Regions from separate parts of the Pseudomonas sp. GW821-FHT12A04 genome, predicted to be linked through region 3. Evidence: predicted binding sites of a transcription regulator. Region 3 holds the regulator's gene; each other region holds the start of a gene.
The links. The regulator sigma-54, encoded in region 3, starts transcription at its own class of promoters, with help from an activator protein. The targets are predictions, from matches to a motif close to ANTGGCATNNANNTTGCTNT.
Positions count from the first base shown of each region.

Region 1 (7,349 bases), on a different contig from region 3:
CCAGGCGCGACCACAGGCACAGGCGATAAGCGGTTTCCATTGTGGCCATGCCGCGTACGGCAGAGGTGTGCTCCCGCGCTTCCTCAAGGCCAAGCCCGACGGCTTCCTCGATGAGCAGGCCTTCAAGGCCTTTTGGGCAAGTGAGGAAGAGTTCGAAACGATCGGACATGGGAATTCCAGAACCTTTAGCTAAGTGACCGGGCAACGCATTGCCGGTCCGGTTTTCAATCAGGCACTTTTCTCGAAGAGCGCCCGCGTGGCACGAAGGTGTGCCGTTCCACCCCTGCTGCTCGGGTTAAATGAGCTTAGATGCAAGGACAGATAAAAAAGTTGATGCAACAAAATGTCATAAGTCGACCCTTCGTCGAATAGTGCTTCCCGGCAACGGGAGCCATTCTCACTAAAGGATTAAGCCCATCATCCAGCGCAGAGCCGATCATACCGGGGTTTGGCCAATAAATACGCTACAAACGCTCTGTTACTTATGGCGTTAGCACATGAACGGTTACGTCCTTATGACAAAACGATCATTCCCTCGATGTGACGCATTGGTTAGAACTCAATACAGGTTGGCGCCGCAATGACGCCAACACCTTGGCTCGTCACGCCGGCAACGAGCCCCCAACGGCAGAGTTTTTCTGCCAGACCTCAATAGAGGTCGACGCGATAAATACAGTCAACAAGTGAGGGCAACACCCTATGAGAAGACTTAAGCGTGATCCGTTGGAAAGAGCATTTTTGCGCGGATATCAATATGGCGTTGGTGGTAAATCCCGTGAGCTTTGCCCATTTACTCTACCGTCGGTACGTCAAGCCTGGATTAACGGCTGGCGAGAAGGACGCGGCGACAACTGGGACGGTATGACCGGCACTGCGGGAATCCACAGACTCAACGAACTTCACGCCGTCGGCTAATTACAGGGCAGAACACTCCGACACGACAATCTGATTTGTACTGAATTAACCATGCACGTCCCATCCGGACGGCGGGCTCCGGCCCAGGGGCTCCTTTAAAGGGGCCCTTTTTTATGCCTGCTTCACATTCAGCGACGATACCCTTGTGGCGAGGGGGCTTGCCCCCGTTGGGTCGCGAAGCGGCCCCGAAACCAATCGACTCGGTGACACAGGTAAAACACAGTGGCCGGAATTGCGGCTGCTTCGCAGCCGAACGGGGGCAAGCCCCCTCGCCACAAAAGCCCCAACAGTCTTCAGCGTAGTGCTGCGATTGCGTCTACCGACTCACGAATCAGCGCCGGGCCTTTGTAGATGAAGCCCGAGTAGATCTGCACCAGGCTCGCGCCCGCGGTGATTTTCTCCGCTGCGTGCTTGCCTTCGGTAATACCGCCGGCAGCGATGATCGGCAGCCGACCACCCAGCTCCGATGCCAGCACTTTCACGGTGTGGGTGCTCTTGTCGCGAACCGGCGCGCCGGACAGACCACCGGCTTCTTCGCCGTGCTCCATGCCTTCGACGCCTATACGGCTCAGGGTGGTGTTAGTCGCAATGACCGCATCCATCCCGGTTTCGATCAGCGCTTGCGCAACTTGTGCGGTTTCTTCGTCGCTCATGTCCGGCGCGATCTTGATCGCCAGCGGTACATGTTTGCCATGACGCAAGGCCAGTTCCGCGCGGCGCTCGGCCAGATCGGCCAGCAACTGCTTGAGCGAGTCACCGAATTGCAGGCTGCGCAGGCCCGGCGTGTTCGGCGAGCTGACGTTGACCGTCACATAGCTGGCGTGGGCGTAGACCTTGTCCAGGCAGATCAGGTAGTCGTCCACGGCACGCTCGACCGGCGTATCGAAGTTCTTGCCGATGTTGATGCCCAGCACGCCCTTGTATTTGGCCGCCGCCACGCGGGCCAGCAGGTGATCGACGCCGAGGTTGTTGAACCCCATGCGATTGATGATCGCCTCGGCTTCCGGCAGACGGAACAGGCGCGGCTTCGGGTTGCCCGGCTGCGGACGCGGCGTGATGGTGCCGATTTCGACAAAACCGAAACCCAGTTGGGCGAAACCATCGATGGCCGCGCCGTTCTTGTCCAGGCCGGCGGCCAGCCCCACCGGATTCGGGAAGTCCAGGCCCATGACATTCACCGGCGTCTTCGCCGGGGCCTTGCACAGCAAGCCGTTGAGCCCAAGACGCCCGCCCGCGCCGATCAGGTCCAGGGACAGATCGTGGGAGGTTTCCGGGGAGAGTTTGAACAACAGCTGACGGGCCAGGGTGTACATGGGCGGATTTGACTCGATTGGCGGCGAATTGAGGCGGCGATTATAGCCGGGCAACGGGGTGGCAAGCGAGGCGCGTGATCAAATCAACGGATAATGGCATATGCCTTGCACCACTCTGGGCACCAGCACCCATGCCAACGACCGAATGTGTGCAAAGACAATGGCGTCGTCCCCGACCTGCTCATGCAAGAACTCGGGACGACGTTTTTTTTGCAAGGTGAACACGCGATGAACGAACCATCAGCCGGCCCTCTGGCCTGGGTCAATGGCAGCGATGCCCCGGAAAAAACCGAAATCAATCTCGGCTTCATGGCTCTGAGCGACTGCGCCTCGGTGGTTGTCGCCGCCACCCAGGGCTTCGCCCAACCCCATGGCTTGACCCTGAACCTCAAGCGTCAGTCGTCCTGGGCCAACCTGCGGGACAAACTGGTCAGCGGCGAACTCGATGCCGCCCACAGCCTCTACGGTCTGGTTTACGCCGTTCACCTGGGCATCGGTGGCGTGGCCGCGACCGACATGGCCGTGCTGATGGGCCTGAATCAGAACGGCCAGAGCATCAACCTGTCCCGTGGTTTGCAAGCGCTTGGAGTGACCAGTCCTGAAGCACTGGAACGGCACGTGCACCAAACTCGCTCAAAATTCACCTTCGCCCAAACGTTTCCAACCGGCACCCACGCCATGTGGTTGTATTACTGGCTCGCCAGCCAGGGCATTCACCCGCTCCTGGATGTCGACAGCGTGGTGGTGCCGCCGCCGCAAATGGTCGCGCACCTGCGGGCCGGGCGTATCGACGGGCTCTGCGTCGGCGAACCCTGGTCCGCCAGCGCCGTGCAACAGGACCTCGGCTTCACCTTGGCCACGACCCAGACCATCTGGCCCGATCATCCGGAAAAGGTCCTGGGCTGCACCCGCGCCTTCGTCGAGCAATACCCCAACACTGCCCGCGCGTTGGTGATGGCGATTCTGGAGGCCAGTCGCTTCATTGAAGAAAGCAGCGAAAATCGTCGCAGCACCGCGCAATTGCTCAGTGCAGCGCAATACCTCGATGCGCCGCTGGAGTGCATAGAGCCGCGCCTGCTGGGCGACTATGTCGATGGTCTGGGCAATCGCTGGCAAGACCCACACGCCCTGCGCTTCCACGGTGAAGGCGAGGTCAATCTGCCGTACCTGTCCGATGGCATGTGGTTCATGACCCAGTTCCGTCGCTGGGGTTTGTTGCGCGACGACCCGGATTACCTCGCCGTGGCCCGTCAAGTCCAGCAACTAGACTTGTATCGTGAAGCGGCCAGCGCTGTAGGGGTCGCGGCACTGGGCAAGAAGATGCGCAGCAGTCAGTTGATCGACGGCAAGACCTGGGACGGTTCGGACCCGGCCGGTTATGCCCGCAGTTTCAAACTGCACGCCATGAGCGACAGCTCGCACCGATCCGCCAGCCGCTGACAGGAGACCATGAACATGCTGCGTATCCTGCTGATCAACGACACCGCTAAAAAAGTCGGGCGCCTGAAGGCCGCCCTGATCGAGGCCGGATTCGAAGTGATCGATGAATCCGGCCTGACCATCGACCTGCCCGAACGCGTCGAAACGGTGCGTCCGGATGTGATTCTGATCGATACCGAGTCACCGGGCCGCGATGTCATGGAACAAGTGGTGCTGGTGACTCGCGACCAGCCACGACCGATTGTGATGTTCACGGACGAACACGACCCCGATGTGATGCGACAGGCGATCAAGTCCGGTGTCAGCGCCTACATCGTCGAAGGCATTCACGCACAACGCCTGCAGCCGATTCTCGATGTGGCCATGGCACGTTTCGAAAGCGATCAGGCCTTGCGTGCCCAACTGCATGCCCGCGACCAGCAATTGGCCGAGCGCAAGCGCATTGAACTGGCCAAGGGACTGCTGATGAAAATGAAGGACTGCAACGAGGAAGAGGCCTACACACTGATGCGCCGCCAGGCGATGAGCCGCCAGCAGAAGCTGATTCAAGTGGCGGAGCAGATTATTGCCATGAGCGAGTTGCTCGGCTGAAGTTCCGTGGCGAATGTTCTATCGCCTTCGCGAGCAAGCCCGCTCCCACAAGGGCGCTACGCCGAACACGAATCACCTGTGGGAGCGGGCTTGCTCGCGAATGGCTGCAACCCGGTTTCGGTTGTTGGCACAGATCTCGCTAAGTAATCAACACAGGTAACCAACGGCGGTTGCCCCACCTACGACAAAGACGTCGCTCACCTCATTTGCCCTTGGCGGATCGGGTAGCGGCGTTTTTTCGTTTTGGCCCCACAGCACGGGGCCGGTGGTGCGGCCGTATCGGCGCCCCACCTGCAAGCTCATGACTCCTTTCGAGACTCTTCACAGCTGAGGTGCGCAATGAATTCAAGCTTCTGGAAATCCGGCCATACACCCACATTGTTCGCAGCCTTCCTCTATTTCGACCTGAGCTTCATGGTCTGGTACCTGCTCGGTCCTTTGGCGGTACAGATCGCCGCCGACCTGCACCTGACGACGCAGCAACGGGGGCTGGTGGTCGCCACGCCGATTCTGGCCGGGGCGGTGTTGCGCTTCGTGATGGGGATGCTGGCTGATCGCCTGTCGCCCAAAACCGCCGGCCTGATCGGTCAGGTCATCGTGATCTGCGCGCTGTTCGGCGCCTGGAAACTCGGAATCCACAGCTACGAGCAGGCGTTGCTGCTGGGCCTGTTCCTCGGCATGGCCGGCGCTTCGTTCGCCGTCGCCTTGCCCCTGGCCTCGCAGTGGTATCCGCCGCAGCATCAAGGCAAGGCCATGGGCATCGCCGGCGCGGGGAACTCGGGCACGGTGCTCGCCGCATTGATCGCCCCGGTGCTGGCGGCGGCGGTTGGCTGGAGCAACGTGTTCGGTTTCGCCCTGATTCCGCTGATTCTGACCCTGATCGTCTTCGCCTGGCTGGCCCGCAATGCCCCCGAGCGGCCAAAAGCCAAATCCATGGCCGACTACTTCAAGGCCTTGGGCGATCGTGACAGCTGGTGGTTCATGTTTTTCTACAGCGTGACATTCGGCGGCTTCATCGGTCTGGCCAGTGCCCTGCCCGGTTATTTCAACGACCAGTACGGCTTGAGCCCGGTGACTGCCGGCTACTACACCGCTGCCTGCGTGTTCGGCGGCAGCCTGATGCGCCCCTTGGGTGGCGCGCTGGCTGACCGGTTCGGCGGCATTCGGACTCTGCTGGCTATGTACACCGTCGCGGCGATCTGCATTGCCGTGGTCGGCTTCAATCTGCCGAGTTCCTACGCCGCACTGGCACTTTTCGTCTGCACCATGCTCGGTCTGGGCGCAGGCAATGGCGCGGTATTCCAATTGGTGCCCCAGCGTTTTCGCCGGGAAATCGGCGTGATGACCGGCCTGATCGGCATGGCCGGCGGTATCGGTGGCTTTGCCCTCGCGGCCGGCATGGGCGCGATCAAGCAAAGCACCGGCAGCTATCAACTGGCACTGTGGTTGTTCGCCAGCCTCGGCGTTCTGGCCTGGTTCGGTCTGCACGGCGTAAAACGTCGCTGGAGAACCACCTGGGGTTCGGCCGCCGTGACGGCAGCGCGAGTCTGACGCCCCGATGAGCCTGCAACTGAGTTTCGCCGAAGCCAGCGCCATCGGTCCTCGCGAGGAAAACCAGGATGCCCTGCGCCTGGTCACGCCGGCTCCGGCGCTGGCCGCGAGCAAGGGTTACCTGTTCGCGATTGCCGACGGAGTCAGCCAATGCGTCGATGGCGGTCTGGCTGCCCGTTCGACGCTGCAGGCCCTGGCGCTGGATTACTACGCCACGCCGGAAACCTGGAGCGTCGCACAGGCACTCGATCGTCTGCTGCTGGCGCAGAACCGCTGGTTGCAGGCCAATGGCGGCGGACAACCGCTGCTGACCACCCTCAGTGCGCTGGTCCTGCGCGGCCGGCGTTTTACCCTGGCTCATGTCGGCGATTGTCGGGTGTATCGCTGGCACGCCGACCAATTGCAGCGAATCAGCGAGGATCACGTCTGGGACCAGCCGGGCATGCAGCATGTGCTGAAACGGGCGCTGGGGCTCGATCAACACCTGGTGCTGGATTTTCTCGACGGTGAGTTGCGCCCCGATGAGAGCTTCGTCCTGCTCAGCGACGGCGTCTGGGCCGTCCTGGGCGATACCGCCATTGCCGCGATCCTGCGCGATCAACCGGACTTGCACAGCGCTGCGAACACCCTGGTCAATGCTGCGCACCTGGCGGGCAGCCAGGACAACGCCAGCGCCATGCTGGTGCGGGTCGATGCCCTCGGTGAAGCGAGCATTGGCGATGCGTTGATGCACTTACAGCAATGGCCACTGCCGCCTGCCCTGAAACCGGGTCAGGCGTTCGAGGGCTGGCAGGTCGAGGGGATCGTCGCACAGAGCCAGCAATCGCTGCTTTATCGCGTTCGCGACAGCCAGCAACAACCCTGGCTGTTGAAAACCCTGCCCGGTCGCCTGCACGACGATCACCAGGCCGGGCAAGCGTTACTGTCGGAAGAATGGTTCCTCAAACGCGTGGCCGGTCGACATTTTCCTGAAGTCCACTCCGCCAGTCAGCGTCAGCATTTGTACTACGTGATGCGTGAATATTCGGGCGCTACCCTGGCCCAACGACATGAGCAAGGCGGACCGTTGCCGCTGCCCCAGTGGCAAGACATCGCCGAACGCTTGCTGCGAGCGGTCGGCCTGTTGCATCGACGGCAGATCCTGCATCGCGATATCAAACCGGAAAACCTGCTGCTGGGGGACGATGGTGAGTTGCGCCTGCTGGATTTCGGCCTCGCCTACTGCCCCGGGCTTTCGCAGGATCTGCCTTGGGCGCTGCCGGGTACACCCAGTTACATCGCGCCCGAAGCCTTTCGCGGCGAAGTACCGACGCCACAGCAGGACTTGTACGCCGTCGGAGTAACCCTGTATTTCCTGCTCACCGGGCATTACCCCTATGGCGAAATCGAAGCCTTCCAGCGCCCGAGGTTTGGCCTCCCGGTCAACGCCAGCCGCTACCGGCCCGACCTGCCGGACTGGATCGCCCATAGCCTGGAGCGCGCCGTGGCGGCGGCCCCCGACCAGCGTTTCGAAACAGCGGAAGAATGGCTGTTGCTGAT
Region 1 is NZ_JBXAQZ010000006.1:115,856-123,204, reverse strand. Features, by position in the region: gene rlmKL (bifunctional 23S rRNA (guanine(2069)-N(7))-methyltransferase RlmK/23S rRNA (guanine(2445)-N(2))-methyltransferase RlmL) at 1-169, opposite strand, end outside; gene rmf (ribosome modulation factor) at 700-915, shown strand; gene AC1RS8_RS11565 (quinone-dependent dihydroorotate dehydrogenase) at 1,209-2,228, opposite strand; gene AC1RS8_RS11560 (CmpA/NrtA family ABC transporter substrate-binding protein) at 2,457-3,668, shown strand; gene AC1RS8_RS11555 (ANTAR domain-containing response regulator) at 3,684-4,259, shown strand; gene AC1RS8_RS11550 (nitrate/nitrite transporter) at 4,599-5,810, shown strand; gene AC1RS8_RS11545 (bifunctional protein-serine/threonine kinase/phosphatase) at 5,818-7,349, shown strand, end outside.
Region 1: the regulator sigma-54 is predicted to act here: its motif matches at 2,321-2,340, upstream of AC1RS8_RS11560 (CmpA/NrtA family ABC transporter substrate-binding protein).

Region 2 (7,349 bases), on a different contig from region 3:
GGCGTGGTTGGTGGCGTCACTGGCGTGCTGACCGAAGTCAGTTTGCCGGTGGAATCGAACGACATGGTCGAAGCAACCGGCGCGGTAACAGTAGGATCACTGCCATCCGGATTGCGGCCATCGATCAGTGTGTAGGTGTCCCACGTGTTCGCTCCAGTCTTGACCATGTATTGATCCATGGTGTGCTGGTTACCCTGCGTATCGTAGATCGGGGTACTGAACGACTTGGTAAAAGTCTCGGTCTTGGACGGGTTGAACTTGTTCGCCGCAACCGTCTGGTCGATCACTGCCGACGTCGAGTTCAGGTTGATCGTCGACGACACGGTGCTGGTGGACTTCGGTGCCAGGTTGGACGTGTCAATCCGCAGGTCCGTCAGCACGCCATTGACGATCTTGCCGTTGGAGTCCACACCGTAACCTTGCAGGCGGGCAGTACCGTCGCTGTTGGTGACGTAGCCTTCCTTGTCGGTCTTGAACGTACCGGCACGGGTATAGGTCAGCGAGCCGTTGTTGCTCAGGACAAAGAAACCGTTGCCCTGGATACCCATATCGAGCACGTTGCCGGTGTTGCTCACGTCACCCTGGCCGAACTGCTGGGAAACGTTGGCCAGGCGCACACCGTTGCCGACGGTCTTGCTGCCGGTACCCAGGCGGGTCGCCGAGTACACGTCTTCGAATTCTGCACGGGACGATTTGAAACCGGTGGTCGCGACGTTGGCGATGTTGTTGCCGGTCACGTCCAGTTGTTTGTTGGCTGCATAGAGACCGCTAAGGCCGATATTAAAAGACATCATCCACTCCTTTATGCCGTGTTAGTCGGCTCTACATACCAATGGTTTGTACTTTGGACAGAGCAACGCTGCCCAGCCCGGCCAGATTGAGCATCAACTCACCGCCGGTCTGGCTGATGGTCACGCTGTTGACGGTCGCGGGCAGGTTGGTGATCAACGCAACGGACTGACCATCGATCGTGGTCGTGGCGCCGAAGGTATAGGTGCCTGCAGGTACGGTCTCACCCGCATCGTTCTTGCCGTCCCAGATGAAGCTGGCGTTGCCGGCCTTCTGTGAACCGAGGTCGATGGTGCGCACTGTCTTGCCGGCTGCGTCGGTGATCTTCAGGGTGGCAGACGCCACCGAAGACGGAACGACCACCGTGCCGCTGAGGCTCTTGGTGGTATCGACCACGGCCTTGTCGCCTGGAGCGATGACCGAACGCCCCACCAGCGACGACGCCTGCAAGGCCTGGGACGAGTTGTAGTTGCTGGCCAGGCCGGTCACCGTATCGTTGAGCGTGGTGATGCCTTCCAGGCTGCTGAATTGCGCCAGCTGGGCCACGAATTCGCCGTTGTCCTGGGGTTCCAGCGGGTTCTGGTTTTTCAACTGAGTAACCAGCAATTTCAGGAATGCATCCTTGCCCAGGGCCTTGTTGCCCGTGGCGCTGCCGGTTGCCGACGCGAGGCCGTCAGTCGTGGTGCTGGTCTTGATCGAGGAGTTGGCCAGGATATCGTTGAGGCTCAAACCACTGGTGGAATCGCTAACACTCATCTGAGTCGCCCCTTATCACTGACCGAGGGTCAGGACCTTCTGCATCATGGTTTTGGCGGTGTTCATCATTTCGGCGTTGGTCTGGAACGAACGGCTTGCGGAAATCATGTCGGCCATTTCCTCCACCACATTGACGTTCGGGTAGTAGACGTAACCCTTGGCATCGGCCGCCGGATGGTTCGGCTCGTAGCGCGCGTCAAGATTGCTCTGGTCTTCGACCACACCCAGCACCTGAACACCCTGACCGGCGGCGTCCTGGCTCTGGAACAGCGAATCGCTGCCGCCGCTCTGCCCGCCCTGGAACATGGTGGCGAATACCGGGTGACGCGCACGGTAGGTCTGGTCGATGCTCGACGAGACCGTTTCGGCGTTGGCGATGTTCGAAGCGACGGTGTTCAAACGCGTGGTCTGCGCACTCATGCCGCTACCGGCAATGTTGAAAACACTGGATAGAGACATGGCTTACTCTCCGCGCAGGGCTGATACCAGCCCTTTGAATTTGCTGTTGAGCAGGGTGAAGCTGGCCTGGAAGCCGATCGCGTTTTCCGCGTAGTTCGACTGCTCCAGCTGGGCGTCCACGGTGTTCTGGTCAATCGACGGTTGCATCGGCGTGCGATACAGCAACGACTCGTCGCCATTGCCCAGGCCTTCAGCCTCGATATGACGGCTGTTGGTCATGTTCAAGGCAAAAGTGCCGCTTTTGGTTTTCTCGTTCTGCTCGGCGAGCACTTTCGAGAAGTCCAGGTCCCGAGCCTTGTAGTTCGGGGTATCGGCGTTGGCGATGTTGTTGGCCAGGACTTCGGCACGCTGGGCTCGGAAGCCCAGGGCTTGTTCGTGGATACCGAGCGCTTTATCGAAGCTGATGCTCATGTCGGGAAACCTTCGGGTGACCTGATTTTTCGTAGAATCAACTTAGCAAGCCCCATGCCAATTCAGAAAACCCCGGAAACCGGGGCCTTGCAGGCCATGGCGACACGGCAATGACAGAAAAGCGGCAACGGTTTTCCGCCGGATGCCGCTTTTCTGCCGCCTCCTCACCCTTTTCAGAACACCGCCGCCCCTGTGGGAGCGAGCTTGCTCGCGATTGCGGTGTGTCAGGGAAAGTTGAACTCGACTGTCAGGACGCTATCGCGAGCAAGCTCGCTCCCACAGGGGCCAGCAGCGTTTGCAAGAAATCAGCACACAAAAAACGGGAGCCTATAAGGACTCCCGTTTTCGATGACGCCGGCAAATTCACTTCGCCTGGTAAATGATCCCCGGGCTGCACTGGACCATCTGGTAATGATCCGGCAAACCGTTCAACGCTTCGGAAGCACCGAGAAACAGGTAACCGCCTGGCTTCAATGTGCTGTGGATGCGCAGCAGGATGTCCTTCTTCACCTCGGCGGAGAAGTAGATCAACACATTGCGGCAAAACACGATGTCGAACTTGCCGAGGCTCGCGTAGCTGTCCAGCAGGTTGAAGGAACGGAATTCCACCCGGCTCTTGATCGGCGCCTTGATCGCCCAGCGCCCCGGCCCTTTCGGGTCGAAATAACGCTGCAGGCGCTCAGGCGACAAGCCGCGGCCGATGGCCAGACTGTCGTACTCGCCGGTCTTGCAGTTGTTCAGCATGGTACCGGACAGGTCGGTGGCAACAATCTGTACACCCATCCTCAACTGGCCCATGTTGACCCGCTCGAACTCGTCGATGGACATCGACAGCGAATACGGTTCCTGGCCCGACGAGCATGCTGCCGACCAGATGCGCAGGCGCTGACCGGGACTGGCCTTGATCGCTTCGGGCAGTACCTTGTTCTTCAAGACTTCAAACGGGTAGGTGTCACGAAACCACAGGGTTTCGTTAGTGGTCATGGCATCCACCACCTGCTCGCGCAAACCGCTGCGCGGCTGGGTCTGCATGCGCTGAACCAGTTCCCCCAAAGACTTGATGCCTTGCTGTTCCATCAGTTTGTTGAGACGGCTGGAGACCAGGTACTGCTTGTTTTCACCGAGCAAAATGCCACAGGCTTTTTCCAGAAATACCCGGAACTGTTCGAAATCCAAATTACCCGTAGACAATGATGCCGCCTCTTAAATCGTGTTGACTGCCAGGGGTGCGAACCCCTAGCTGATATCTGCTGCTTTGATCCGGTCGACTACCCGGGATGCCAGGTCATCAGGACGGAACTTGGCCAGGAAGTCATCGGCACCGACCTTCTTGACCATCGCCTGATTGAATACCCCCGACAACGAAGTATGCAGGATGATATGAAGCTTTTGCATGCGCGGGTCGTTGCGGATTTCCGCCGTCAGGGTGTACCCGTCCATCTCCGGCATCTCGATGTCGGAGATCATCATCAGGAACTCTTCTTCCGGCTTCTTGCCCTCGTCGACCAGTTTGCGCAGGTAGTCCAGCGCTTGCCGACCGTCGTTCAACGCCACCACTTCCACGCCGACCGTTTGCAGGCAGCGCGTGACCTGCTTGCGCGCCACCGACGAGTCGTCGACCGTCAGCACGCGCAACGAAAGCGCCTTGTGCTGGGTTTCGACATCCACCACACCCACGGAAATCGCTTCCGGCGTCGGCGCCACTTCCGCCAGCACCTTCTCGACGTCGATGATTTCGACCAACTGATTGTCGACCCGCGTCACCGCCGTCAGGTAGTGATCGCGCCCGGTGCCCTTGGGCGGCGGATGGATCTCCTCCCAGTTCATGTTGACGATGCGTTCCACCGAGCGGACCAGGAAACCCTGGGTCTTGGTGTTGTACTCCGTGATGATCACGAAGGGGCTGTTCTTGTCTTTCAACGCGCCGGAACCAGTCGCCATCGCCAGATCAAGGATCGGAATGGTCGCCCCCCGGATGTTCGCCACACCGCACACGACAGGACTGGATTTGGGCATCAGCGTCAGTTTGGGGCATTGCAGCACCTCCCGAACCTTGAACACGTTGATCCCGTACAGTTGCTGGCCGTCGAGACGGAACAACAACAACTCAAGGCGATTCTGCCCCACCAGTTGCGTGCGCTGGTTTACCGAATCCATTACACCAGCCATGCCAGACTCCTACGCCAACGCCAAGTGTTGTTGCGACGCGCCTTCATCACTAAACGGCACGGCGCTTGCTTTTTTAATCGTTATGAACACAAAACCGACATTTTTTCGACGCCTGACCACACCGTACCGCAAATTGCTCGGCGTGCTGGCGGCTGTTTGCCTGTTCAACGCTGGCAGCCCTGCCCTTGCTGACGCGGTTACCTTGCCTGACATGCTTATCGGCGTCACTCAGGGCTTTCTTGAATTCACCGTAGAAGACTATCTGGCGACCAGTCAAACGGAGGGTCGCTACGAGATCCAGGTCAACCAGCTCGATCCGCGCATGCACATGCCCATGTGCGACAGGGAATTGACAGCAACACTCGAGAGTCCCAAGCCGCTGGGACGGGTTACGGTCAAGGTTCGCTGCGAGGGCGCTTCCCCCTGGACGGTGTTCGTACCCGCTCAAGTCCGCCTGTTTCGCGATGTCGTGACCAGCGCCCGGCCACTGCGCCGTGCCGCCATTGTCGAGCCTGGGGATGTGGTCCTGCGCGAGCGCGATATCAGCCTCATCAGCCAGGGCTACCTGACCGCCCTCGATCAGGCGATCGGGCAGCGACTGACCCGACCAATGGTCGCCGACCAGGTGATTACCCTGGTGCATATCGAACAGGCCGAAGTCATCCGCAAGGGTGATCAGGTGGTGATAACCGCCCGCAGCGGTACCCTCAGCGTGCGCATGCCGGGCGAAGCCCTGTCAAACGGCAGCCTGAGCGAGCAGATCCGGGTGAAAAACCTCAATTCCCAACGAGTCATCAAGGCGCAGGTCATGGCGCCGGGGCAGGTGGAAGTGTCCATGTAATTCGCTCTGTTCATCAGAATGTGGCGCTTGCCGCGGCTGTTCCCTAGACTGTGCTCCATGCAGGGCATGCGCTGACGCGCGCAAGGTTCATTGATAAATGAGCCTAAAGTTTTCCAGGGAATGGCCGAAACCATGGCAAGCGTCCAAATTCCCAGAGGTTTTTTATCATGGTCATCGATTTCAGCCGTTTGAACAGCTCCTCGTCCCTGACGGGCAGTACACGTACCAGCGCCAGCAAGGAAAGTGCCGAGGCCGGCAAATCCGCGCCGCTGGAGTCCGCGGCCGAACAGGCCGGTACCGTCAAAAGCGGGGAATCGGTACATCTCAGCGATGAGGCTCAACAGTTGCAGAAGGTCACTGAACAGCTGCGCGATCAGCCTGCCGTCGACAAAGCCCGCGTGGCCGAATTGAAAGCAGCGATTGCCGATGGCAGCTATAAAGTCGACAGCAACCGTGTAGCCAGCAAACTGCTCAACTTCGAAGCCCAGCGCTAGGCCACCGCCGGCGCCAGGCTTTTGGACGCTTAAAACCCAAGGCCAGCCATGCACGACACTCATTTACTGCAACTGATCACCGACGACTTTGCCCCAGCGCAACACCTGCTGGAGTTACTGCAGACCGAATCCCTCGCATTGCATGGCCGCGACATGCCATTGCTCGAGAACATCCTGGCGCAGAAACAGGCATTGGTCGTTTTGCTCGAACAGCATGGCCGCAAGCGCAGTGAAATCCTTGCCAATCTCAACCTGCCGACCAACCGTGGCGGTCTGGAGCAATTGGCCAGCCAGTCGAGCATTGGCGAGCAGTTGCTGGCGCAAAGTGACGTGCTGACCGATCTCCTGGCCCAGTGCCAGGCCATCAACGCCAACAACGGCCAGTCGATCCTCACTCAACAGGCCGCTACAGCCACCCAGCTGAAAATCCTCAACGGCGGTGAAACCCCGGCGCTTTACGATGCCAGCGGAACATTCTCCAAGCTTGCCAAGCCGCGCCCGCTCAGTCAGGCATGAGCCGGTCAATGCCCCCGCTCTATCAAGACGCGCAACATACTGGCAAACTGATAGCCAGTCGTAGTCAAATTTTGTCTGGAGATTGATTAAACGTGTCCAATGCCTTATCCGTGGATGATGCTCCGCAGCCACCCAAGGTGCTCTCCACGCCCTTGGAAATCTCCAGCAACCTGCGCCAGTTGCTCGAAAGCCATGACCCGCTGATCATCACGTTCCACGAGCGCAGCCAGCGCTTCCAGAGCTACCTGGTGGACCTGGACCGTGACAGCAACATGATTGCCCTGGACGAAATGATTCCCCGTGACGGCGAGCGCTACCTGCTGGCGGGCGAGTCGTTCAGGGTCGAAGGCTTCCACGAAGGCGTACGCATTGCCTGGGAAAGCAACGGCCAGTTGAACATCGACGAATCCGGTGGCAGCCGCTGCTATCGCGGCCCACTGCCCGATGAAGTGGTGTACCACCAGCGCCGCAATGCCTTCCGCGCCGCGTTGAAGCTGGCACAATTGGTCAACGTCAACCTCGACGGCGAAAAACTCAAGGCGCCCATCAGCGGCAAGCTGCTGGATATTTCCGCCACCGGGTGCAAACTGCGCTTCGACGGCGACATCACCGGCAGCCTGCAACTGGGTCAGGTTTACGACCGTTTCAACGCCGACCTGCCCTTCGGCAAGATGACCGCACCGGTCGAGTTGCGTTATCTGCACTTCGAAGAAAGGATTTCCACCACCTTCGCCGGCGTTCGCTTCCACAACATGAGCGGGCTGGTGCAACGTCAGGTCGAACGCTTCGTCTACCAGTTGCAACGCGAAGCGCGTCGCTTCGACAAAGACGACATCTGATAGCGCATCAACAAAAAACGGGCAGTCCCTTGCGGTGACTGCCCGTTTTTTTGTGCCCCGGTTTTAAGGCCTGGC
Region 2 is NZ_JBXAQZ010000008.1:220,443-227,791, reverse strand. Features, by position in the region: gene flgE (flagellar hook protein FlgE) at 1-791, opposite strand, end outside; gene flgD (flagellar hook assembly protein FlgD) at 823-1,545, opposite strand; gene flgC (flagellar basal body rod protein FlgC) at 1,561-2,004, opposite strand; gene flgB (flagellar basal body rod protein FlgB) at 2,008-2,415, opposite strand; gene cheR (protein-glutamate O-methyltransferase CheR) at 2,779-3,606, opposite strand; gene AC1RS8_RS14820 (chemotaxis protein CheV) at 3,652-4,584, opposite strand; gene flgA (flagellar basal body P-ring formation chaperone FlgA) at 4,667-5,425, shown strand; gene flgM (flagellar biosynthesis anti-sigma factor FlgM) at 5,593-5,919, shown strand; gene AC1RS8_RS14805 (flagella synthesis protein FlgN) at 5,968-6,435, shown strand; gene AC1RS8_RS14800 (flagellar brake protein) at 6,528-7,274, shown strand; gene AC1RS8_RS14795 (MFS transporter) at 7,338-7,349, opposite strand, start outside.
Region 2: the regulator sigma-54 is predicted to act here: its motif matches at 2,458-2,477, upstream of flgB (flagellar basal body rod protein FlgB).

Region 3 (7,349 bases):
GATCGAACTGCAAGCCTTGCAGCCGGGTTCTTCGATCATGCCGGGCAAGGTCAACCCGGTCATTCCAGAGGCCACCGCGATGGTCGCGGCTCAGGTCATCGGCAACGACAGTGTTATCACCATCGCCGGTCAGTCGGGCAATTTCGAACTGAACGTGATGCTGCCGATCATCGCCCAGAACCTGCTGAGCAGTATCGAGTTGCTGGCCAATTCCAGCCGTCTGCTGGCAGACAAGGCCATCGCCAGCTTCAAGGTCAACGAAGGCCGGATCAAGGAAGCACTGTCACGCAACCCGATTCTGGTCACCGCGCTCAACCCGATCATCGGTTACCAGAAAGCTGCCGAGATTGCCAAGAAGGCCTATCAGCAAGGTCGGCCGGTGATTGACGTCGCGCTGGAACACACCGACCTGTCGCGCAGCCAGCTGGAAGAATTGCTCAACCCGGAAAAACTCACAGCGGGCGGCGTCTAAGCCCCGTTACCGCTTTGGAGGCGCACCATGGAGCACTGGAAACGCACGATCGAAAGAGCCAATCGCTTTTTCATGCTGGGTGAACTGGTCGATGCCCGCGAGGCGTACCTGCAGGCATTGGCTCTGGCCCAGGTGTTGTTCGAGCGCTGGGCGGATGCCGACGAAGCGGTAGCGGCCTGCGTGATTTCCCATCACAACCTGGCGGACCTGCACTTGCGTCTGAATCAGCCGGAGGAGAGCGCCGAATACTTGTGTGCCATCCACCAACGGCTGCTGCAGACCATGCAGGACCCGCGGCTACCTCAAACATTGCGAGAAGCCGCGTTGCGCCAGAGCAGCAAGACCTACGTCGAGCTGCTGAATTTCATCAGTGAGCACGGCGAGTATCCGCGTACCCATCGGCTGCTGCACATCGATGTCGCTTCGCCTGCGCCTCATCATCATGGAGTCCATTGAACATGGCTTTTACCTTGCCTGCCTTGCCGTACGCCTACGACGCCCTGGAGCCGCACATCGATGCGCAGACCATGGAGATCCACTACACCAAGCATCACCAGACCTACATCAATAACCTGAACGCGGCTGTTGAAGGCACCGAGTATGCCGAGTGGCCCGTGGAGAAGCTGGTGTCCGCCGTTAAGCAACTGCCGGAAAAACTACGGACGGCGGTGATCAACCAAGGTGGCGGCCACGCCAATCATTCGTTGTTCTGGGAAGTCATGGCGCCCGACGGTGGTGGCGAGCCCGAAGGCGTGCTGGCCAAGGCCATCGATGAACAACTGGGCGGTCTCGACAGCTTCAAGGAAGCCTTTACCAAGGCCGCGTTGACCCGCTTCGGCAGCGGCTGGGCCTGGCTGAGCGTGACCCCGCAAAAGACCTTGGTAGTGGAAAGCAGCGGTAACCAGGACAGCCCGTTGATGAGCGGCAATACCCCGATTCTGGGTCTCGACGTCTGGGAGCACGCCTATTACCTGCGTTATCAGAACCGTCGTCCGGAATACATCAGCGCGTTCTACCGCGTGATCAATTGGCCGCAAGTCGCTGCGCGCTATCAGGCCGCACTGGTTTAAGTCTTCCATAAAAACAATCCAAGGCTGGACTATGGGCACTGAAACACTGGCGATCGGAAATGGACGGATGTTTCGTTACGCGTTTGGATCGCTGTTACTGCTGGCGGGAATGAGCCTTTTGGTTGCCCATGGGCTGGCATGGCTCGACCTTGAGCCGAAGTTGCTGCGCGCACTGCAGGGCGGTGCGATCTGCGCCTTGGGTACCGCGCTGGGCGCGGTGCCGGTGTTGGTGATTCGGCGGATGCCGCAGATGCTCAGCGACACTTTGCTTGGCTTTGGCGCTGGCGTGATGCTGGCTGCGACGGCATTTTCGCTGATCGTTCCGGGCATCTCTGCCGCCGAAGGGCTTGGACTGTCACCTTGGGCGTCCAGTGGGCTGATCAGCTTCGGCATTATGCTCGGCGCCTTCCTGTTGTTCCTGGTGGATCGGAAGGTCTCTGGCGCCAGCCCGGACATGCTGGTCGGTACGCTGGAACGACCGGTCATTGCTCCGCGGATCTGGCTGTTCGTATTTGCCATCATCGCCCACAACATCCCGGAAGGCATGGCGGTAGGTGTTTCGGCCGGTGGCGCAATGCCTGACGCCGACAGCCTGGCCATGGGCATTGCCTTGCAGGATGTACCGGAAGGGTTGGTCATCGCTTTGGTGCTGGCCGGGGCAGGGATGTCCCGGGGCAAGGCGTTCCTGATCGGTGCGGCGTCAGGTTTGGTAGAACCGGTGTTCGCACTGCTATGCGCGTGGCTGGTGAGCCTGGCTGAACTGCTGCTGCCTTTGGGATTGGCGCTGGCGGCGGGGGCGATGCTGCTGGTGGTGACCCACGAAGTCATTCCCGAGTCGCGCCGCAATGGTCATGACAAGCTTGCCAGCCTCGGGCTGCTGATGGGGTTTTGTTTGATGATGGTGATGGATACAGCCCTCGCTTGATTTGTGGTGAGGGGCTTTTGTGGTTGTATTACTCGCCTTCGTCGAAGAAGTTGTTGATCAACGCCACCAGAGCATCCAGCGCTTCCTGTTCCTGCTCGCCTTCTGTACTCAAGTGGATCGTGGTGCCTTTGCCGGCGGCCAGCATCATCATCGCCATGATGCTTTTGCCATCGACCATGGACTGTGGTGTACGTCCGGCCCTGATCTGGCACGGGAACTGACCTGCTACCCCAACGAATTTTGCAGAAGCGCGAGCGTGCAGACCCAGTTTATTGATGATTTCGATTTCCAGAGCAGGCATCGCGATGTGAATCCTTTAGCTGAGGTCGCGGTGGCGGACCTGGACGTTCTTCAGGGATTGTTGCAGCGTTTGCCCCAGACGCTCGGTCAGGTAGACGGAACGGTGATGTCCGCCAGTGCAGCCAATGGCAATGGTGACGTAGGCGCGGTTGCTGGCGGCAAAGCGAGGCAGCCACTTTAGCAGGTATGTGGAAATGTCCTGGAACATCTCTTCGACATCCGGCTGAGCCGCCAGGTATTCGGCAACCGGTTGATCGAGCCCGGACTGTTCGCGCAACTCCGGTTTCCAGTAAGGGTTGGGCAGGCAGCGCACATCGAACACCAGGTCGGCGTCCACCGGCATGCCGCGCTTGAAGCCGAAGGATTCCACCAGGAACGCAGTCCCCGGCTCCGGCTGATTCAACAGACGCAGTTTGATGGCATCGCGCAGTTGATACAGGTTCAGGCTGGTAGTGTTGATCTTGAGATCGGCGAGGTCGGCAATCGGCCCGAGCAGGACGCTCTCGACGCTGATGGCTTCGGCCAGCGAGCGGTTGGCGTTGGTCAGGGGGTGACGTCGGCGGGTTTCCGAGAAACGCTTGAGCAGGGTTTCTTCGTCGGCGTCCAGGTACAGCACATCGCACTGGATGTGGCGGGCACGGACTTCCTCGAGCAGGTCGGGGAAGCGTGACAGGTGGCTGGGCAGGTTGCGCGCGTCAATGGAAACGGCGACCAGCGGCTGCAACATCTCGGTATGAACCAGGGCGCGTTCGGCCAGCTCCGGCAGCAGACCGGCTGGCAGGTTGTCGATGCAGTAGTAGCCGCTGTCCTCAAGAACGTCGAGGGCGGTACTTTTACCTGAGCCGGAACGGCCACTGACGATGATCAAGCGCATGATTACTGACCGTTTTGCTCGTCAAGGACAACCTGATACAGGGCTTCGTTGCTTGTAGCACTACGCAGCTTTTCGCGAACTTCCTTGCGGTCGAGCATGCTGGCGATCTGTCGCAGCAGCTCAAGGTGCGCATCGGTGGCGGCTTCCGGGACCAACAGCACGAACAGCAGGTCAACCGGCGCGCCGTCGATGGCGTCGAAATCGATAGGGGCGTCCAGGTGCATCAATGCACTGATGGGCGAAACACAGCCCTTGAGACGGCAATGTGGAATAGCGATGCCATTGCCAAACCCGGTGGAGCCGAGTTTTTCACGGGCGATCAGCGCCTCGAAGACATCTTGCATCTCCAGGGCCGGCACTTCGCGGGCGATAAGATTGGCAATTTGTTCGAGGGCTTTCTTTTTACTGCCTCCCGGCACGTTCACCAGGGAACGGCCGGGGGTCAGGATACTTTCAAGTCGGATCATGGGTTGGGAGTGTTAACGACCGGTTGCGCCCTGGAGGAGGCTCTGGGTCTTTTCCTTATGCTTTTTGAGTTGTTTATCCAGCTTGTCGGTGAGTGCGTCGATCGCGGCATACATATCGGTATGTTCCGCGTTGGCGACCACTTCATTCCCGGGAATATGCAGCGTGGCTTCGATTTTCTGCTTCAGTTTTTCGACGGTCATCGTGACCTGCACATTAGTGATCTTGTCGAAATGTCGCTCCAATCGTTCGAGTTTTTCGCCGATGTAGGTGCGAAGAGGTTCGGTCACTTCCAGTTGGTGTCCACTGATGTTGACTTGCATACAGCTTCTCCTTCGTTGCCAGTGCATAAAGCGGCAGATCAGATGATCTACCACTGGAACGCTGTGGCGTGGCCCTACATCAACCGCTTGCGTTCGCTCGAAGGCGCGATCCCGAGGGATTCGCGGTACTTGGCGACGGTGCGGCGAGCCACCTGAATGCCTTGTGCCTCCAGTAAACCAGCGATCTTGCTGTCACTCAACGGCTTTTTCTGATTTTCCGCTGCAACCAGTTTTTTGATGATCGCCCGGATCGCCGTGGACGAGCATTCGCCGCCTTCGGAGGTGCTTACGTGACTGGAAAAAAAGTACTTCAGTTCATAAATGCCCCGGGGGGTGTGCATGAACTTCTGGGTGGTCACCCGTGAAATCGTCGATTCATGCATGCCGACCGCTTCGGCGATGTCATGCAGGACCAGCGGCTTCATGGCTTCGTCGCCGTACTCCAGAAAGCCGCGCTGATGCTCGACGATCTGGGTGGCAACCTTCATCAGGGTTTCATTGCGGCTTTGCAGGCTCTTGATGAACCAGCGGGCCTCCTGCAACTGATTGCGCATGAAGGTATTGTCGGCGCTGGTGTCGGCGCGGCGCACGAAACCGGCGTACTGGGCATTGACCCGCAGCCGTGGCACCGACTCCTGATTGAGCTCCACCAGCCAGCGCTCGTTGTCCTTGCGCACGATGACGTCAGGAACGACGTACTCGGCTTCGGTGGACTCGATCTGCGAGCCCGGGCGCGGGTTGAGGCTCTGGACCAGCTCGATGACCTGGCGCAGCTCATCTTCCTTGAGCTTCATGCGACGCATCAACTGGCTGTAGTCGCGGCTGCCAAGCAGGTCGATGTAATCGGTGACCAGGCGCTTGGCCTCGGCCAGCCAAGGGGTCTTGGCAGGCAGCTGGCGCAATTGCAGCAGCAGGCATTCGCCCAGGTTGCGGGCGCCGATGCCGGCGGGCTCGAATTGCTGGATGCGGTGCAGGACGGCTTCGATTTCGTCCAGTTCGATGTCCAGTTCCGGGTCGAACGCTTCGAGGATTTCCTCGAGGGTTTCGTCCAGGTAGCCCTGATTGTTGATGCAGTCGATCAGGGTCACGGCGATCAGGCGATCGGTGTCGGACATCGGGGCCAGGTTCAGTTGCCACAGCAAGTGGCTCTGCAGGCTTTCGCCGGCCGAGGTGCGGGTGGTGAAGTCCCACTCGTCATCATCATTGCTGGGCAGGCTGCTGGCGCTGGTCTGGTAAACGTCTTCCCACGCGGTGTCGACGGGGAGTTCGTTGGGGATACGCTCGTTCCAGTCACCCTCATCGAGGTTATCAACCGTCGGGGCGCTTTCCTGGTAGGAGGGCTCCTGGATGTCGGTGTTGGGCTTTTGTTCGGCGTTGTCGGCCAGGGGGTCGGAATTGTCGAAGTCGTCGCCTTCTTCCTGGCGTTCGAGCATCGGATTGGACTCCAGGGCCTCCTGGATTTCCTGTTGCAGGTCCAGGGTTGACAATTGGAGCAGGCGGATGGCCTGTTGCAGCTGCGGTGTCATCGTCAGCTGCTGGCCCATTCTCAAGACTAGCGATGGTTTCATGGCAGGGGCTTAACACCTTATTCGCCGGCGCACATGCGCCATCCACTACAGGGCGCCGGGGCGCCAAACTTAAGCAAATTATATGCCTGAAACTAAAGGGTTTGCCTAGAGCGCTGTAACAATAAAAAACTATAAAGCTGTGTTGCAGCGCTGCCCTTGTCGAGGGCTGACCACGCTTGTCGGCACGGAAGCGCTGGTGAGTGGCTGGTCAGGTGCCCGGGCAAGCTGCCTGGGCACGGCTCAGCGCTTACAGGCGGAACTCATGGCCCAGATACACTTCCTTGACCAGGTCGTTGGCCAGGATGGTCTCTGCGTCGCCTTCGGCAATCAGTTGGCCGTCATTGACGATATAGGCGGTTTCACAGATATCCAGGGTTTCACGAACGTTGTGGTCCGTGATCAGCACGCCAATGCCCTTGGCCTTGAGGTGGTGAATGATCTGCTTGATGTCGCCGACCGAAATCGGGTCCACGCCGGCGAAGGGCTCGTCGAGGAGGATGAATTTCGGGTTGGTGGCCAGGGCGCGGGCGATTTCCACGCGACGGCGCTCACCACCGGACAGGCTCATGCCCAGGTTGTCGCGGATGTGGCTGATGTGGAATTCCTGCAGCAGGCTTTCCAGCTCCTTGCGACGACCGGCCTTGTCGAGTTCCTTGCGGGTCTCGAGGATGGCCATGATGTTGTCGGCCACCGACAGTTTGCGGAAGATCGATGCTTCCTGCGGCAAGTAGCCGATACCGGCCTTTGCGCGGCCGTGCATCGGTTGGTGGCTGACGTCCAGGTCATCGATCAGGACACGGCCCTGATCGGCTTGCACCAGGCCGACGATCATGTAGAAGCAGGTGGTCTTGCCGGCGCCGTTCGGGCCAAGCAGGCCGACGATCTGGCCGCTGTCGATGGACAGGCTGACGTCACGCACGACCTGGCGGCTCTTGTAGCTCTTGGCCAGATGCTGAGCTTTCAGAGTTGCCATTACTGGGCCTTTTTCTCGTCGGTTTTCTTCTTCGGCTGGATCACCATGTCGATACGCGGACGCGCCTCGGTGACTTTGCTGCCTGTGGCGCGACCGGCGCTGGCGAGTTTCTTGTCCGTGTCGTAGACAATTTTCTCACCTTGGGTGACGTTGTTGTCCTTGTCGACAACTTTGGCCTTGTCGATCAGTACGACGCGATTTTGCGAAGCGTGATACTGGATCGTCACGCCCCAACCCTGGACAGGCTTGGTATCGCCAGCCGTTTGCAATTGCTCGAAGTACGCCAGGTTGCCCACCGAGGTCACTACGTCAATGTCGCCAGCCGGGGTGCGGGTGATGGTAACGGTGTTGCCTGTCACCTTCATCGAGCCTTGGGTGA
Region 3 is NZ_JBXAQZ010000004.1:202,109-209,457, reverse strand. Features, by position in the region: gene AC1RS8_RS08645 (class II fumarate hydratase) at 1-472, shown strand, start outside; gene AC1RS8_RS08640 (DUF2753 family protein) at 500-928, shown strand; gene AC1RS8_RS08635 (superoxide dismutase) at 931-1,542, shown strand; gene AC1RS8_RS08630 (ZIP family metal transporter) at 1,574-2,467, shown strand; gene AC1RS8_RS08625 (HPr family phosphocarrier protein) at 2,496-2,768, opposite strand; gene rapZ (RNase adapter RapZ) at 2,784-3,641, opposite strand; gene ptsN (PTS IIA-like nitrogen regulatory protein PtsN) at 3,644-4,108, opposite strand; gene hpf (ribosome hibernation-promoting factor, HPF/YfiA family) at 4,121-4,429, opposite strand; gene AC1RS8_RS08605 (RNA polymerase factor sigma-54) at 4,504-5,997, opposite strand; gene lptB (LPS export ABC transporter ATP-binding protein) at 6,245-6,970, opposite strand; gene lptA (lipopolysaccharide transport periplasmic protein LptA) at 6,970-7,349, opposite strand, start outside.

Region 4 (7,349 bases), on a different contig from region 3:
TCCGTTCCAGGCACCGGAGCAGGCCAAGAGTTATCAGGTCGACGTCGACGGCACCCCGGTCGATCTGGCCGCCGTGTCCATGGGCAACCCCCATGCCGTGCTGCGGGTCAGCGATATCAACAACGCGCCGGTGCATGAGCTGGGCCCGAAAATAGAACATCACCCGCGCTTCCCGGCACGGGTCAATGTCGGTTTTCTCCAGGTCATCGACCGGAGCCGCGCGCAATTGCGCGTCTGGGAACGTGGAGCCGGGGAAACCCAGGCTTGCGGAACCGGCGCCTGTGCCGCCGCAGTGGCCGCGATCAGCCAGGGGTGGATGGATTCGCCGCTATTGATCGACCTGCCTGGCGGGCGCTTGTCCATCGAATGGGCAGGCCCTGGCCAACCGGTGATGATGACCGGCCCGGCAGTGCGCGTATATGAAGGACAAGTGCGTCTTTGAGTGAGCGAAATCCATGACCGACAAGCCTCAGGTACCCGCACGACAAGCTGACGAATCACCGTCCGAAAGCCTCGAGGCGGCGGCTGTAGCCGCGTACCTGGAGGCTCATCCGGACTTCTTCGTCGAGCACGAAGAACTGCTCCCGTCCCTGCGTATCCCCCATCGGCGCGGCGATACCGTGTCGCTGGTCGAGCGTCAGATGACCATCCTGCGCGACCGCAACATTGAACTGCGTCATCGCCTGTCGCATTTGATGGACGTGGCCCGGGACAACGACCGCCTGTTCGAAAAGACCCGTCGCCTGATCCTGGCATTGATGGATGCTGCCAGCCTGGAAGACGTGGTGATGTGCGTCGAAGACAGCCTGCGCCAGGAATTCCAGGTGCCCTTCGTCAGCCTCATCCTGCTCGGCGACAACGCCATGCCGGTGGGCCGCTGGGTCACCCACGCCGAAGCTCAAGTGGCCATCGGCGGTTTGCTCTCGGAAGACAAAAGCGTCAGCGGCAGCCTGCGCGAGCATGAACTGGACTTCCTGTTCGGCGAAGAACAGCGCAAGCAGATCGGCTCCACCGCGGTTGTCGCCATCAGCCACCAGGGTATCCACGGCATCCTGGCCATCGCCAGCCGTGATCCGCAGCACTACAAAAGCTCGGTGGACACCTTGTTCCTGAGCTACATCGCTGAAGTCATGGGTCGCGTGCTGCCACGGGTCAACAATTCCCTGCGCTCGGTACGCTGAACATGGAACGACAACTGGACGCTTACTGCGAACACCTGCGCAGTGAGCGGCAGGTGTCGCCGCACACACTGTCGGCTTACCGCCGCGACCTCGATAAAGTGCTGGGCTGGTGCGTCAAACAGAATATCGGCAGCTGGACGGCGCTGGACATCCAGCGCCTGCGTAGCCTGGTTGCCCGTCTGCACGCCCAAGGCCAATCGTCCCGCAGCCTGGCGCGATTACTGTCAGCCGTTCGCGGGCTCTATCACTACCTGAACCGCGAAGGCCTGTGCGACCACGATCCGGCCAATGGCCTCGCACCGCCCAAAGGCGAACGCCGCCTGCCGAAAACCCTCGACACCGACCGCGCCCTGCAGCTGCTGGAAGGCGGGGTCGAGGATGACTTTCTGGCACGTCGGGACCAAGCGATTCTCGAGCTGTTCTATTCCTCCGGCTTGCGGCTTTCGGAGCTGACGGGGCTTAATCTCGATCAGCTCGATCTGGCTGACGGCATGGTCCAGGTGCTCGGCAAAGGCAGCAAGACCCGCCTGCTGCCGGTAGGAAAAAAGGCCCGCGAAGCGCTGGAGCAGTGGCTGCCATTGCGAACCATGGCCAACCCGGCGGACGATGCGGTGTTCATCAGCCAGCAAGGCCGCCGCCTCGGCCCCCGGGCGATCCAGGTGCGGGTCAAGGCTGCCGGCGAGCGCGAACTGGGGCAGAACCTGCATCCGCACATGTTGCGACACTCCTTCGCCAGCCATTTGCTGGAATCGTCCCAGGACCTGCGCGCGGTGCAGGAACTGCTCGGACACTCGGACATCAAGACCACACAGATCTACACCCACCTGGACTTCCAGCATCTGGCAGCCGTCTACGACAGCGCCCACCCACGGGCCAAACGCATGAAAGGCGACGATTCATGAGTATTCAGTTGATCACCTTCGACCTCGACGACACCCTGTGGGACACCGCCCCGGTGATCGTCAGCGCCGAAGCCGTTTTGCGTGAATGGCTGACCGAGCACGCGCCCAACCTGGGAGCAGTGCCGGTGGAACATTTGTGGGCCATTCGTGAGCGCGTATTGAGCAACGAGCCCAGCCTCAAGCACCGCATCAGCGCCCTGCGTCGGCGGGTACTGTTCCATGCACTGGAAGAGTCCGGTTATGGGCACGACGAAGCCTCGGACCTGGCGGACAAGAGTTTTGAAGTATTCCTGCATGCCCGGCATCAGATCGAAGTGTTTCCGGAGGTCGAACCGACCCTGGAAATCCTCGCCAATCATTACGCCCTCGGCGTGGTCACCAATGGCAACGCCGATGTGCGTCGGCTGGGCCTGGCGGATTACTTCAAGTTTGCGCTTTGCGCCGAAGACATCGGCATTGCCAAACCCGATGCGCGATTGTTCCAGGAGGCCTTGCAACGCGGTGGCGTGACCGCTGAATCGGCGGTGCACATTGGCGATCATCCAGGTGATGACATTGCCGGTGCGCAGCAGGCGGGAATGCGGGCGATCTGGTTCAACCCGGCGGGCAAGGTCTGGGAAGCCGAACGGTTGCCGGATGCGGAGATTCGCAGCCTGAGCGATTTGCCGGCATTGCTGGCGCGGTGGAATTCGGTATCGAACTGACAAAAAACCCGTGGGAGCGAGCTTGCTCGCGATGAGGGCTTAACATTCAAAATAAATGTTGCCTGACACTCCGCCATCGCGAGCAAGCTCGCTCCCACAGGGATCACCACAGGTTTCATGTTTTTTGTTTCAGGCATGAAAAAGCCCGCAGCGACGGCGGGCTTTTTCAGTAAGCGGGTAGCAGGCTCAGATAGGCCGGCTGCCGTACTTGTTGTCCGGCTTCTTGGGCGGATCGGCGACCACATTGGCCTCCACTTCCTGCACCTTGCCACCCTTGGCCAAAAACTCCTCCATGGCCCGCGCGAGAGCATCGCGTTCCTTGTTCTTGGCTTCGACACTCGGCAGCTCATCGACCGATACCGCTGCCTTGGCCTTGCCTTTGGCGGTCGGAACCGGCGCATCACCACCGTCGTCTTCAGCGACGTCTTCCGCCGCTGCTTCCAGACCTTCTTCGGTTTCGTCGTCGTCGCCTACTTCGAGGTCGTCGTTTTCCAGATCATCGTCGCTCATGTTCTACCTCATGACTTGCGAAAAGCAGATTAGTTATAGCCCAGCTTTGCCCTCTGTCGAAGGCTGCCGGAAAAAAATCAACAACCGCTGCTGACCAGCGGTTATGCCCCTTCACCGTGCACGGTGGCGAGGACTTTACGGGCACCGCCATGATCACGGTGCTCGCCCAGATAAACGCCTTGCCAGGTCCCCAACGCCAACCGGCCTGCCGCAATCGGCAAACTGAGCTGACAGCCAAGCACGCTGGCCTTGAAGTGCGCCGGGAGGTCGTCCAGGCCTTCGTCGTTATGCTCATAGCCGTCTGTTCCTTGTGGGATCAGACGATTGAAAAATCGTTCGAAGTCGCGACGTACCGCCGGATCGGCGTTCTCGTTGATGGTCAACGACGCCGAGGTATGCTGCAGCCACAAGTGCAACAGACCGACCCGACACGCCTTGAGTTCAGGCAGGCCGGCGAGTAACTCGTCCGTTACCAGATGAAAGCCCCGGGGCCTCGCCCGCAAGGTAATCAGAGTCTGTTGCCACATACAGTTCTCCGCACGTTCGGGGCGCATTCTAGCGCGCTCTGTGAAAAAACAAAGGCCCTAATATTCCTTCAATCCTGTAAGCCTTTGGCTGCACAAAAACACCCGACGTAAACATCATAAAACCTGTAGGAAAAAACCTTTCAGCTCGGCCTTCAACGACAAATTCCAGACAAAAAAATGCCCGGCAAGCCGGGCAGTTTTTTACGCGCCTGCTTACAAGTTGTAGCCGCGTTCGTTGTGAAGCGCCAGATCGATGCCGACCGCTTCTTCTTCTTCGTTGATACGCAGGCCCATGACCGCATCCAGCACCTTGAGGATGATGTATGTAGCGATCGCGGTGTAGATCACCGTGAAGCCCACGCCTTTGCACTGAATCCACACTTGTGCGGCGATGTCGGTCACGGTGCCGAAGCCACCCAGGGACGGAGCAGCGAACACACCGGTCAGGATTGCGCCGAGGATACCGCCAATACCGTGCACGCCGAAGGCGTCCAGGGAATCGTCATAGCCGAGCTTGCGCTTGAGGGTGGTAGCGCAGAAGAAGCACACCACGCCAGCCGCCAGACCGATTACCAACGCGCCCATCGGGCCAACGGTGCCGGCAGCCGGGGTGATTGCCACCAGACCGGCAACCACGCCCGAAGCGATGCCCAGTGCGCTAGGCTTGCCGTGGGTGAGCCACTCGGCAAACATCCAGCCCAGTGCAGCAGCAGCGGTAGCGATTTGCGTCACCAGCATCGCCATGCCGGCGGTGCCGTTGGCCGCAGCGGCGGAACCGGCGTTGAAACCGAACCAGCCAACCCACAGCATGGCCGCGCCCATCAGGGTGTAACCGAGGTTGTGCGGCGCCATCGGCGTGGTCGGGAAACCCTTGCGCTTGCCCAGCACCAGGCAAGCAACCAGGCCTGCTACACCGGCGTTGATGTGCACCACGGTGCCGCCAGCGAAATCGAGCACGCCCCAGTCCCACATCAGGCCACCGTTGCCGGACCAGACCATGTGCGCAATCGGCGCATACACCAGGGTGAACCAGATACCCATGAAAATCAGCATCGCGGAGAACTTCATCCGCTCGGCGAACGCACCGACGATCAGCGCCGGGGTGATGATCGCGAAGGTCATCTGGAAGGTGATGAACACCGCCTCGGGGAACAGCGCTGCCGGGCCGGTCAGACTCGCTGGCGTGACACCCGCAAGGAACGCCTTGCCCATGCCGCCGAAGAACGAGTTGAAGTTGACGACGCCCTGCTCCATGCCCGTGGTGTCGAACGCGATGCTGTAGCCATAAATGACCCACAGGACGCTGATCAGACCGGTAATGGCGAAGCACTGCATCATCACGGAAAGAATGTTTTTCGACCGAACCATGCCGCCGTAGAACAGCGCGAGGCCGGGAATGGTCATGAACAGCACGAGAGCTGTCGAGGTCAACATCCAGGCGGTGTCGCCGGAGTTGAGGACTGGGGCCGCCACTTCGTCTGCCGCCAGAGCAAGGCTGGGCATTACGATGGACAACAGGGCTCCTAGCCCTGCGAATTTACGCAGAGTCATATTGTTTTCTCCTGGGGCGTTGGGTTTGTGGCGGCTTAGATAGCGTCGGTATCGGTTTCGCCGGTACGGATGCGAATCGCCTGTTCCAGATTGACCACGAAGATCTTGCCGTCACCGATCTTGCCGGTGTTGGCAGCCTTGGTGATGGCCTCGATTACCCGGTCCAGATCCTTGTCGTCGATGGCGACGTCGATCTTCACCTTGGGCAGGAAATCGACCACGTATTCCGCGCCGCGATACAGCTCGGTGTGACCCTTCTGCCGACCAAAGCCTTTGACTTCGGTGACGGTAATGCCCTGCACGCCGATCTCGGACAGCGACTCGCGTACGTCGTCCAGCTTGAACGGCTTGATGATGGCAGTGACTAGCTTCATGAAAACTCTCTCCCGAATTTGGTGGACTTGCCCCAGGAAAACAAACCCGTCTCAAGTCTAAGCGCAGTGCCTGGCTTTGTAACGCATCGTCGGCCTTACCTGCCCGTCCGACGCCAGCTAACCGCTCCTCACGAAACACTCCCCCGCGTTCCGTTTGGCGCACTGCATTCGTCACAGCGACTGCATCAGTGCATGGGTCACCAGCATCTAAGCAGAAAGCTTGCCATCTCCACAAAACCGACTGTTTTCAAGCAATTACAGGTGGATGGTGGATACTTCGCGACAAGACCCCGCACGTTACGCACAACAACGGTGCAACGCCGCCTGTCCCAATGCGCGAAAAGCGTGCATCCCTTGCCCGCGCAAATGACTATAGACACTGCGTGATACACTGCCCGTCATTGTTTCCAGGACATTGCCCATGCTCGCGCCAAAAGACTTCCTCGACGCCCTCACCGGCACCGCCTCCCGCCTTTTCAGCGGTGACACGCCACTGCCGAAAGCTGAAATCGAAAGCCAGTTCAAAATGTTGCTGCAGAGCGGCTTCAGTAAACTGGATCTGGTGAGTCGGGAAGAGTTCGATAGCCAGATGGTCGTACTGGCACGCACCCGCGCCCGCCTCGAAAGCCTCGAAGCGAAAGTCGCCGAGCTGGAAGCGAAACTGAACCCACCAACCGAATAACACCGCAAATGCTCACTGTGGAACCCAATCCACTGTGGGAGCGAGCCTGCTCGCGAAATGGTCGCCACGACCTTCAGACTCACCTGTAGGAATTGCCGCAACCTGCGCTCTTCAAGGCCGCAAGAATCCCGGCAACTTCCTACGAAGATCTCACTCCCCTTCCGATTGCGCAGCAAAGCTCCGGTTCCTAAGCTCACTCCCAACTGATTAGCCAGCAATGGGTTTAGCGACTCGAACAGCACCCGACGCACCGTGACCACGTTCGAACCAGAGATTTATTCCTTTCTCGAATTACGGCCGTGCATGGAAGACCTTCGGGCCTGCCAGTATTTCCGCAGGCTTCGGTTCGCCAATTCGCTCGAAAAAGTTTAAGCCCATGTTACATGGCTTAGATAATAGTTTGTGATGAGCACAACTTTTTAAATGGAATACTGTTAGCAACACCACAAGGAGCAACATCCATGAAAATATCCAAGTCTTTAATTGCCGCTTTCGCATTGACTGCATTTCACATAAGTTCAGCGGTCGCTGGGCCGTCTGTTACAGTCACATTCAAGAACCTTGGAACACAGACTGCTACGTATACCCCCATAACAAACAACGAAGCTATAACGAAAGCAAACGCATCACCTACTCCACAAGCGTCCGTGATTGCAAATGGCTCAGATACGTACGTCATACAAAGCCAGATATCACCTGATTACAATCATGCTAATTTGCGATATCAAATTGGCAACAAGAAATGTATTTATTTAGCTACATTTGTGACGACTCCTGGCTTTGGTGCGAGTAAAACTCCAAAATGGAATAATACGGCCACGCCTAGTGGTGGGGCCACCTGCACCATCAAGGTAACCAAAGCAAATCCGTCCACCTATGTCTGGTCAATAGTAATCACCATGAAATAAAGCATGTAGC
Region 4 is NZ_JBXAQZ010000002.1:285,937-293,285, reverse strand. Features, by position in the region: gene dapF (diaminopimelate epimerase) at 1-442, shown strand, start outside; gene AC1RS8_RS04120 (DUF484 family protein) at 456-1,181, shown strand; gene xerC (tyrosine recombinase XerC) at 1,184-2,083, shown strand; gene AC1RS8_RS04110 (HAD family hydrolase) at 2,080-2,787, shown strand; gene sutA (dormancy-specific transcriptional regulator SutA) at 2,974-3,297, opposite strand; gene AC1RS8_RS04100 (secondary thiamine-phosphate synthase enzyme YjbQ) at 3,399-3,824, opposite strand; gene AC1RS8_RS04095 (ammonium transporter) at 4,038-5,375, opposite strand; gene glnK (P-II family nitrogen regulator) at 5,411-5,749, opposite strand; gene AC1RS8_RS04085 (accessory factor UbiK family protein) at 6,171-6,431, shown strand; gene AC1RS8_RS04080 (hypothetical protein) at 6,893-7,339, shown strand.
Region 4: the regulator sigma-54 is predicted to act here: its motif matches at 5,958-5,977, upstream of glnK (P-II family nitrogen regulator).